Regions from separate parts of the Serratia sarumanii genome, predicted to be linked through region 4. Evidence: predicted binding sites of a transcription regulator. Region 4 holds the regulator's gene; each other region holds the start of a gene.

Region 1 (2,204 bases), 1.3 Mb from region 4:
CCACGCCAAACTCGTTGGTCATCTGCGTTTCATGCTGCGCCATGCGGGTGACGGTGTGGTCATTGACGTCAGAGTTTACGTTATAAACCAGATATTTATAGTCTTCATCGCGGTGGGTGAAGCGCAGGTTCTGGGTAAACGACAGCGCATCGCTGAAGTTATGCTCGAGGCTGTAGCCGATCGACGCCTGCTCGCGCCGCGACTTGTTGAAGCTGGGTTCGCTGACGTTGAAGTCGTAGGGTACATAGCCCGCGCTGGTCGGGAACAGCGTGCCGGCGCGCGGCAGGAAGTTGCGCGACCCGGCTTTCGGATCGTTCTGGTAGCTGGTCAGCAGCGTAAAGCTGGTGTCTTCGTTCGGCAGCCAGGTGAAGGCCGGCGCGATGGCCACCCGTTGCTGCTTGCTGTCTTTGACGAACTCATGCTCGGTTCTGGCGATACCGTTCAGGCGGTAGAACAGGGTATTGTCGTCGTTGAGCTTGCCGCCGAAATCGAACGCCGTTTCCGCCAGATGGCGGTTGCCGGTGCTGAATTTGACTTCGTGAATGCTCTGGGCGGTAGGGCGCTTGCTGGTCATCACCACCACGCCGCCGGGGCTGACCTGGCCGTACAGCACGCCGGCCGGGCCGTGCACCATCTCCACGCGCTCCAGCAGCCAGGGATCGATCTGCCCGGCGCCGCCGTTTTGGCTCGAGAGGCCAAAGTGCAGGCCGTCGAGCAGCTTGGGCGCATAGCGGAAGCCGCGGCTGATCACTTCGTCATTGCGGTTGGAGTTGCCGCGGTAGGTGGTGATCACTCCGCTGGTGTAGTTCAGCGCGTCGGCGACCGACGCCGGTTCCTGGTCGTTCATTTGCTCGCGCGTGACCACCGAGATGGACTGCGGCGTTTTGCGCAGAGCGGCGGCGGTCTTGGTGCCGGCGGCGCTCTCTTTGGCGACGATCCCTTTGACCGGCGCGGTCACGCTGTTTTGCGCGTCGGCGGTCACCAAAATCGTCTCGTCCGCCGCGGCGGACGCGTGTGGCGCGAAGGGCAGTAAGGCCAGCGCCGAGCCCAGCAACAACCGCTTGGCGGCCGTCGCCTCCGCATTAGAATTGTCTATCCATTTGTTTTTAATCTTCATTCTCTCTCCTGCATACCTGCATTGTGTGTCATGCAACCCTGATAAACCCCGAAATATCGGCGAGCGGTCTTTACCCGTCGATACGGAAACGCCGTGTGCGCACGACGGTAAAAATCCGACAAATAGTATTGAAAACGATAATGAGTATCAATACGATTGTCAGGTTTTGTAAAAATCACTCATGTTATGTAAGGGGCGCTATGGAGTTTTTGCCGGAAAAGAGGCCAGGCAACGGTCATGAGGGATTGGCGGCGCAGTGGCTGCGTGAAGAGGCGGCGGGGCAGCCCGAGTGGTGGCAGAAGGTGGCCTCTCACGGCACGCCCATCGTCGAGCCGCACGATGACCGCCACGTCAAAATGACCTGGCTATGGCGCGATCCTGCCGGCGATGAGCGGCGCTCGCCGATTCGCCGCGTTTATGCCGATATCAACGGCATAACCGATCACCACAGCACGTCCCCCAGCAGCCTGACCAGGCTGCCCGGCACCGACGTTTGGTACGGCGCGGCCGTTATCGATCGCCGCTGGCGCGGCAGCTACAGCCTGCTCCCCGTCACAGACCGGGATCTTCCTCCCGTCTTCAGCGACGATGAAACGCTGCGCGATCGCCAGCAGCGCGCCTGGTGGATTTCGCTGTTTCCACTGGCGATCGCCGATCCGTTGAATCGCCTCTCGCTGGGGCCTTCGCATCGTCCGCGCCCGGTTTCCCTGGCCCAGGGGCCGGATGCTGACGACCAAAGCGCCTGGCAGGCCGCCGATCGGCCGCTGGACGAGGCGCGGCTACAGCGTTTTCAGTGGCACAGCGAACGGCTCGGCACGCAGCGGCGCGTCTGGCTGTATGCCAGCGGCGACGCGGCGGTGAAAGCGAATCGCCCGCTGGTGTTATTGCTCGACGGCCAAAACTGGATCGAAAGGCACGCGCTGCTGCCGGTGATCGAGAACGAAACCGCAACAGGGCGGCTGCCGCCCGCATGCTGGCTGCTGATCGATGCGATCGACGGCGAACACCGGGAAAACGAGCTGCCCTGCAACGCCGCCTTCTGGCAGGCAATCATCGATGAGCTGTTGCCGCAGGCGCAGAAGCGCGA
Region 2 (2,204 bases), 750 kb from region 4:
GATGTGATCGCCGCCTACCGGCAGCGGCTGACCTCGGCCGATCCGCAGGTGCAACTCGAAGCGGCCAAGTTGTGGAGCGTGTGGGAAGGGGAGACGGTCACGCTGTTGCCGAGCCGCGAATCCGCTTCGTTCGGCGAGGATGATTTCGCGCTGGCGTTCGCCCGCATTGAAAACCACTATTTCACCCATCTGGGCTTCCTGGAGAGCGATGACCAGCTGCTGCGCAACGTGCCGCTGATCCGCCATATCCCGGCGGTGATCGTCCACGGCCGCTATGATATGGCCTGCCAGGTGCAGAACGCCTGGGATCTGGCCAAGGCCTGGCCGGAAGCGGAATTGCATATCGTGGAAGGGGCGGGGCATTCGTATGACGAGCCGGGCATCTTGCACCAGCTGATGATCGCCACCGACCGGTTCGCCGGCAAGTGACGCAAAAAACCCGCCGTAACGGCGGGTTTTGTTATTTGGCCTTCGGCTCGTACGGCAGGCGCGAAAACTTGTGGGATTCCGCGCGGTAGTGCGCCACACGCTCGCGAAAATAGTCGCGCAGCGGTTCCGGCTGCTCGCGCTCCACCACTTCCGGGATCACCGGCATGTTGTAGCGCTCTTTGTACGCCACGCCAGAGGCGGCGAGATCCACGTTCACCCTGTCCATCTCTTCTTTGGACAGCTCGGCCAGATTATAACCCACGCTATGCTCCTTACTTACTTTGCCGCATTGAACCTGCGCAGAAGGTAATCCACCCGGCGACGCTTGGCAAGCCCGTAGCGCCGCCGCGGCGGACGATATTTTCCAAAGAGTAATGCAATCTATTTATTCTTTTAAATAAGAATGATTCGCTTTTTGATTAAAATAAAAGATGGGAATAATTATCATAATAATTAGCGTAAATCTCTATATGTTTTTATGTGATTGATTTTAATCAAATAAATAATTAATATTGATCGGATGTAAATAAGGTGTTTTTATTTTTACGGCAGCAGGGCATAATGCGCGGAAATTAAATTCATGACCTGCAAAATAAAAGGAATCATTATGCTGACGCAAGAAATGACTCAAAAGCTGAATGAGCAACTGAATCTGGAGTTCTACTCCGCGAACCTGTACCTACAAATGAGCGCATGGTGCAGCGATAAAGGCTTTGAAGGCGCCGCCGCATTTCTTAAAGAGCACTCTCAGGAAGAGATGCAGCATATGCAACGTCTGTTCGACTACCTGAGCGACACCGGCTCTTTGCCGCTGCTGGGCAGCATCGCCGCGCCGCCGGTGGCGTTCGAATCGCTGGCGGACGTGTTCCAGCAGACCTACGAACACGAACAGCTGATCACCCGTCAGATCAACGAACTGGCGCACGCCGCCATGACCGCACACGATTATTCCACCTTCAACTTCCTGCAGTGGTACGTGGCGGAGCAGCACGAAGAAGAGAAACTGTTCAAATCCGTGCTGGATAAGCTGGCGCTGGTGGGCACCAGCGGCAAAGGCCTGTTCTTCATCGACAAAGATCTGAAGAAAATGGGCGCGATGGGCCAGGGCGGCAACGGCCAGGCTTAATTCGCACCAGAATATCGAAAAACCGCGCGCGGGCGAGCCTGACGCGCGGTTTTTTTTTACCCTGCGTTTATCGCGGTTATGCGGCGATACGTGCTGCCGGATCGCAAAATACCAGTGATGCGCTCGACTTGCCGCAGCGCGGTCGCTATGATTTACCGCGATACGCTACAGGGATGGTAGAGTCAAAACAGCGGGTTAGCCGATACAACCCGTTTTTCTGTTTACCCGTGGCGCAATCATTTGCGGTGGGTTGGGGCCGCTGATACATCGCCTTGGCTGTGGCCTTAACCCTTATGACCCTCTTTTACTGTTAAGGGATACCACTGTGATCGGTAAAATTCGTTCCTCTTGTCGCCTGCTTTCCACCGTTTTCGTCCTGTTCGTCGGCCTGTCTTCGCAGCAAGCGCTGGCGCACGCCCACCTGAAAGTGGAAACGCCGAAGGCCGACGCCAGCGTCAGCCCGGCGCCGAAGGCGCTGACCCTCAGCTTCTCCGAAGGCATCGAACCGAACTTCAGCGGCGTGAAAATCACCGGCCTGGACAACGCCGTGGTGAAAACCGGCAAGCTGCAGCTCGATCCGAACAACAACACCCAGGTCAATGTGCCGATCGAAGGCGAGCTGAGCGCGGGCAAATACAACGTCAGCTGG
Region 3 (2,204 bases), 1.2 Mb from region 4:
TGCGGTTTTCCGCGTCGTAGCCGCTGAACAAGCCGTCTTCGAAGGCAAAATCTTCCCGCACCAGCAGGCTGGCGTTGGTGTAGGCCTCGACGTACTCGCGGTTGAACTTGTTGTTGGTCATCAGATACAGCAACACGCCCGACAGGAAAGCGATGTCGGTCCCGGAGCGGATCGGCGTGTAGAAGTCCGCCACCGATGCGGTTCGGGTAAAGCGCGGATCGATCACGATCAGCTTGGCATTGTTGTGTATTTTGGCTTCCATCGCCCAGCGGAACCCCACCGGATGCGCTTCCGCCGCATTACCGCCCATGACGATAATCAAATTCGCGTTCTTGATATCAACCCAGTGGTTGGTCATCGCACCGCGACCAAATGTTGGAGCAAGACTTGCTACCGTTGGTCCGTGTCAGACACGCGCCTGGTTGTCTACGGCAAGCATGCCGAGAGCGCGACTAAATTTTTGCGACAGAAAACCGGTTTCGTTGCTGGCGGCCGAGGCGCACAGCATGCCGGTGGTCAGCCAACGGTTGACGGTAACGCCCTGATCGTTGGTTTTGATGAAGTTGGCGTCGCGGTCTTCTTTCACCAGCTTGGCGATGCGGGTAAAGGCGTCGTCCCAGCTGATGCGTTGCCATTTGTCCGATCCTGGCGCCCGGTATTCCGGGTACTTGAGGCGGCTTTCGCTGTGGATGAAGTCAACCAGGCCGGCGCCTTTCGGGCAAAGCGCGCCGCGGTTTACCGGATGATCCGGATCCCCTTCGATATGGAAAATGCTTTCTTTGGCGTTTTTGGCGCCATCACCAAGGCTGTACATCAACAGCCCACAGCCGACGGAACAATACGTACAGGTATTACGGGTCTCGCGGGCGCGCAGCAGTTTGTACTGCCGGGTTTCCGCCAACGCCACTTCGGGGGCAAAGCCCAGCGCGGCCACCGTCGTTCCTGCCATACCGCCAGCGCAGATCTTAAAGAACTGCCTTCTGCTGACCTGCATGGGGGTCTCCTTTACTCTCGATTGTCACATTGTTCAAAGGCGCCTGCCCGCTAGCGCGGCAAACGCGAATGTCACTGTTGTTATGCTTGCTACGAACGCCGGCCATATTACCACAGCGTGCTTGTGGTTGTTACACACTCGTGCTCATTCAGTGAACGCTTTGGCACATTTCGATACATTTCGGCGTTGGCGCTCCCTACAGTATAGAGAGTAACCCGCGCGCCGGGGCGACGGCTTCACGCAGCCATCCGCCCCTTCTTCTATCAGTAGGTTAGCGCAGCGATTTGATCGTTAACCACACAGTTCACAGGGCATTGATAATCATTTTCAATATCATTTAATTAACTATAATGATCCGACTGCTTACGCGGTGCTCACGCTTTGCGCCGCCCATACACCACTGGAGATGATGATTATGAGTTATTCACTGCCATCCCTGCCGTACGCTTACGACGCACTGGAACCGCATTTCGACAAGCAGACGATGGAAATCCATCACACCAAACACCATCAGACCTACGTCAACAACGCCAACACCGTGCTGGAAGCCTACCCTGAGCTGGCCAAATACAGCGTTGAAGAGCTGATCCAGGATCTGGATAAAGTGCCTGCCGACAAACGCACCTTCATGCGCAACAACGCCGGCGGCCACGCCAACCACAGCTTCTTCTGGAAAAACCTGAAAACCGGCACCACGCTGGGCGGCGATCTGAAAGCGGCCATCGAGCGCGATTTCGGCAGCGTTGAGAAATTCCAGGAAGAGTTCGAGAAAGCTGCAGCCACCCGCTTCGGTTCCGGTTGGGCCTGGCTGGTGCTGAAAGACGGCAAACTGGCCGTGGTGTCTACCGCTAACCAGGACAGCCCGCTGATGGGCGAAGCGGTCGCCGGCGCTTCCGGTTTCCCAATCATCGGCCTGGACGTGTGGGAACACGCTTACTACCTGAAATATCAGAACAAACGTCCTGACTACATCAAGGCGTTCTGGAACGTGGTCAACTGGGATGAAGCCGCCGCACGCTTCGCCGCGAAGAAGTAATTCGCCCCCGTTGATGCAGATGCCCGCCACCGGCGGGTATTTTTTTGCCTGAAATCCGCTAAAGTTTGACCACGTCTTGCCGATGGTTTGTTCAATTGACGTTCGCCCGGAGAAGGAAAAAACGCTATGGCGGCATTGCAAGCATTGGCAGGAAAGTTCACTCATCTCACCGTA
Region 4 (2,204 bases):
CACCTGCCGAGCTACTTCGGCCAAGAGGTCAGCAAGCTGGTGAAGGCGCACGGCATCGACAGAATGCAGGCCTGGCAGGACGGCCTGAAAGACGCCGAGAGCGCGAAGGCGTTCGCCACCTCGCGCGTGGGCGTCAACTTCTGGGATACCCTGTACTGGGGCGGTTTCGATAGCGTCAACGACTGGGCCAACAAAGGGTATGAAGTGGTGGTTTCCAACCCGGACTACGTCTATATGGACTTCCCTTACGAGGTGAACCCGGACGAGCGCGGTTACTACTGGGGCACCCGCTTCAGCGACGAGCGCAAGGTGTTCAGCTTTGCGCCGGACAACATGCCGCAGAACGCGGAAACCTCGGTCGACCGCGACGGCAACCCCTTCAGCGCCAAGAGCGACAAGCCGTGGCCGGGCGCCTACGGGCTGTCCGCTCAGCTGTGGAGCGAAACCCAGCGCACCGATCCGCAGATGGAATACATGATCTTCCCACGCGCGCTGTCGGTGGCGGAACGCGCCTGGCACCGCGCCGGTTGGGAGCAGGACTATCGCGCCGGCCGCGAATACAAAGGAGGGGAAACCCACTTTGTCGATACCAAGGCGCTGGAGAAAGACTGGCTGCGCTTCGCTAATATTCTGGGCCAGCGTGAGCTGGCCAAGCTGGACAAAGGCGGCGTCGCTTACCGTCTGCCGGTGCCGGGCGCGCGCGTAGCGGGCGGCAAGCTGGAGGCGAATATCGCGCTGCCGGGATTGGGCATCGAGTATTCCACCGACGGCGGCAAGCAGTGGCAGCGCTATGACGCCAAGGCCAAACCGGCGGTTTCCGGTGACGTTCAGGTGCGTTCGGTCAGCCCGGACGGTAAACGCTACAGCCGCGCCGAGAAGGTTTAAGCCCGGTGCAACGGCCTGCTGCCCCGGCGGCAGGCCGTATAACGAAGGGGGAATGCGTCTGCCTTCGCGCGTGTCGGCGCGGGGCGGACGTTGAAGTGAGAGTAGTACGTGGAGTCGCAGTGCCGCTGCAATTGTGATATTTCATGACATGATTTTCCCCGGCTTGTCCGGGGATTTTTTTGCCCGTTGCACGGCGGGCATAAAAAAACCGCCTCGGTGTGAGGCGGTTTTTCATAGCCGGTCAGGCTTATTTCTTGTCGTGCAGCGTTTCGTCTTCACGACAGTCACCGGTTTCGCAGTGGCCGTACAGGTACAGGCTGTGGTTGGTGAGCTTGATGCCGTGCTGCTTGGCGATATCACGCTGGCGAACTTCGATGGATTCGTCGCTGAATTCAATCACTTTGCCGCAGTCCAGGCAAATCAGGTGATCGTGGTGATGCTGTTGGGTCAGCTCGAACACGGACTTGCCGCCTTCGAAATTGTGACGTGTCACAATGCCCGCATCGTCAAACTGGTTCAGTACGCGATAAACCGTTGCCAGCCCGATCTCTTCGCCCATATCAATCAGTTTTTTGTACAAATCTTCCGCACTGACGTGATGGCATTCCGGATTTTGCAGTACTTCCAGGATTTTGAGTCGCGGAAGCGTGACTTTTAAGCCGGCCTTCTTCAGTGCGATGTTGTTGTCGGTCATGCGAATTCAGTCCTGTTACTATGCTAATCAAGTTGAGGCGTACTCGCCTGTGGCATCGGTCGGCACAAAGAGTTAATGCGTCTCATTATAGAACCGGTTGTACTAAATAGAAACCGCCGGTTGTTAACAAAGATATAATTGCACTATTGCATGTTTTGCATGCAACGCCTTGATGGATGGGATAAACCGATATCTCAGTCTACCGTGACGGGGTGGGAAGTTACAAATCTGTAGCTTCTATCGCAGCAATCCCTGCTGCCGATGACGGCCCTGTGGGCACACTATGCACTTTACAGGGCCTTTGTTCAACCTTTCGCCAGTGCCGGGCTTAGCCGACGATATCGGCCAGGCTCAGCTCTTCGACGATCTGTTTGACCCAGGCGTCCACGCGCTCGTTGGTCAGCTCCGGCTGGCGGTCTTCGTCGATCGCCAGACCGATGAAGTGGTTGTCGTCCGCCAGGCCTTTGGAGGCCTCGAAGTGGTAGCCCTTGGTCGGCCAGTGGCCCACGATGGCCGCGCCGCGCGGTTCGATGATGTCGCGGATGGTGCCCATCGCGTCACAGAAGTATTCCGCGTAGTCTTCCTGGTCGCCGCAGCCGAACAGCGCCACCAGCTTGCCGTTGAA

Evidence for each region. The regulator Fur, encoded in region 4, represses iron uptake genes when iron is present. The targets are predictions, from matches to a motif close to ATAATAATGAGAACNACTATCAA.
Region 1: a site for Fur is predicted at 1,246-1,268, ahead of fes (enterochelin esterase). Genes of this name have one in related genera too.
Region 2: a site for Fur is predicted at 861-883, ahead of ftnA (non-heme ferritin). Genes of this name have one in related genera too.
Region 3: a site for Fur is predicted at 1,309-1,331, ahead of sodA (superoxide dismutase [Mn]). Genes of this name have one in related genera too.

The regions. Positions count from the first base shown of each region.
Region 1 is NZ_CP124750.1:2,497,184-2,499,387, reverse strand. It holds gene SSARUM_RS11930 (TonB-dependent siderophore receptor) at 1-1,117, opposite strand, end outside; gene fes (enterochelin esterase) at 1,318-2,204, shown strand, end outside.
Region 2 is NZ_CP124750.1:1,963,088-1,965,291, forward strand. It holds gene pip (prolyl aminopeptidase) at 1-429, shown strand, start outside; gene SSARUM_RS09370 (DNA polymerase III subunit theta) at 461-691, opposite strand; gene ftnA (non-heme ferritin) at 1,037-1,555, shown strand; gene copC (copper homeostasis periplasmic binding protein CopC) at 1,881-2,204, shown strand, end outside.
Region 3 is NZ_CP124750.1:43,529-45,732, reverse strand. It holds gene fdnG (formate dehydrogenase-N subunit alpha) at 1-994, opposite strand, end outside; gene sodA (superoxide dismutase [Mn]) at 1,410-2,030, shown strand; gene SSARUM_RS00195 (methyl-accepting chemotaxis protein) at 2,157-2,204, shown strand, end outside.
Region 4 is NZ_CP124750.1:1,212,351-1,214,554, forward strand. It holds gene SSARUM_RS05710 (beta-N-acetylhexosaminidase) at 1-885, shown strand, start outside; gene fur (ferric iron uptake transcriptional regulator) at 1,133-1,579, opposite strand; gene fldA (flavodoxin FldA) at 1,908-2,204, opposite strand, start outside.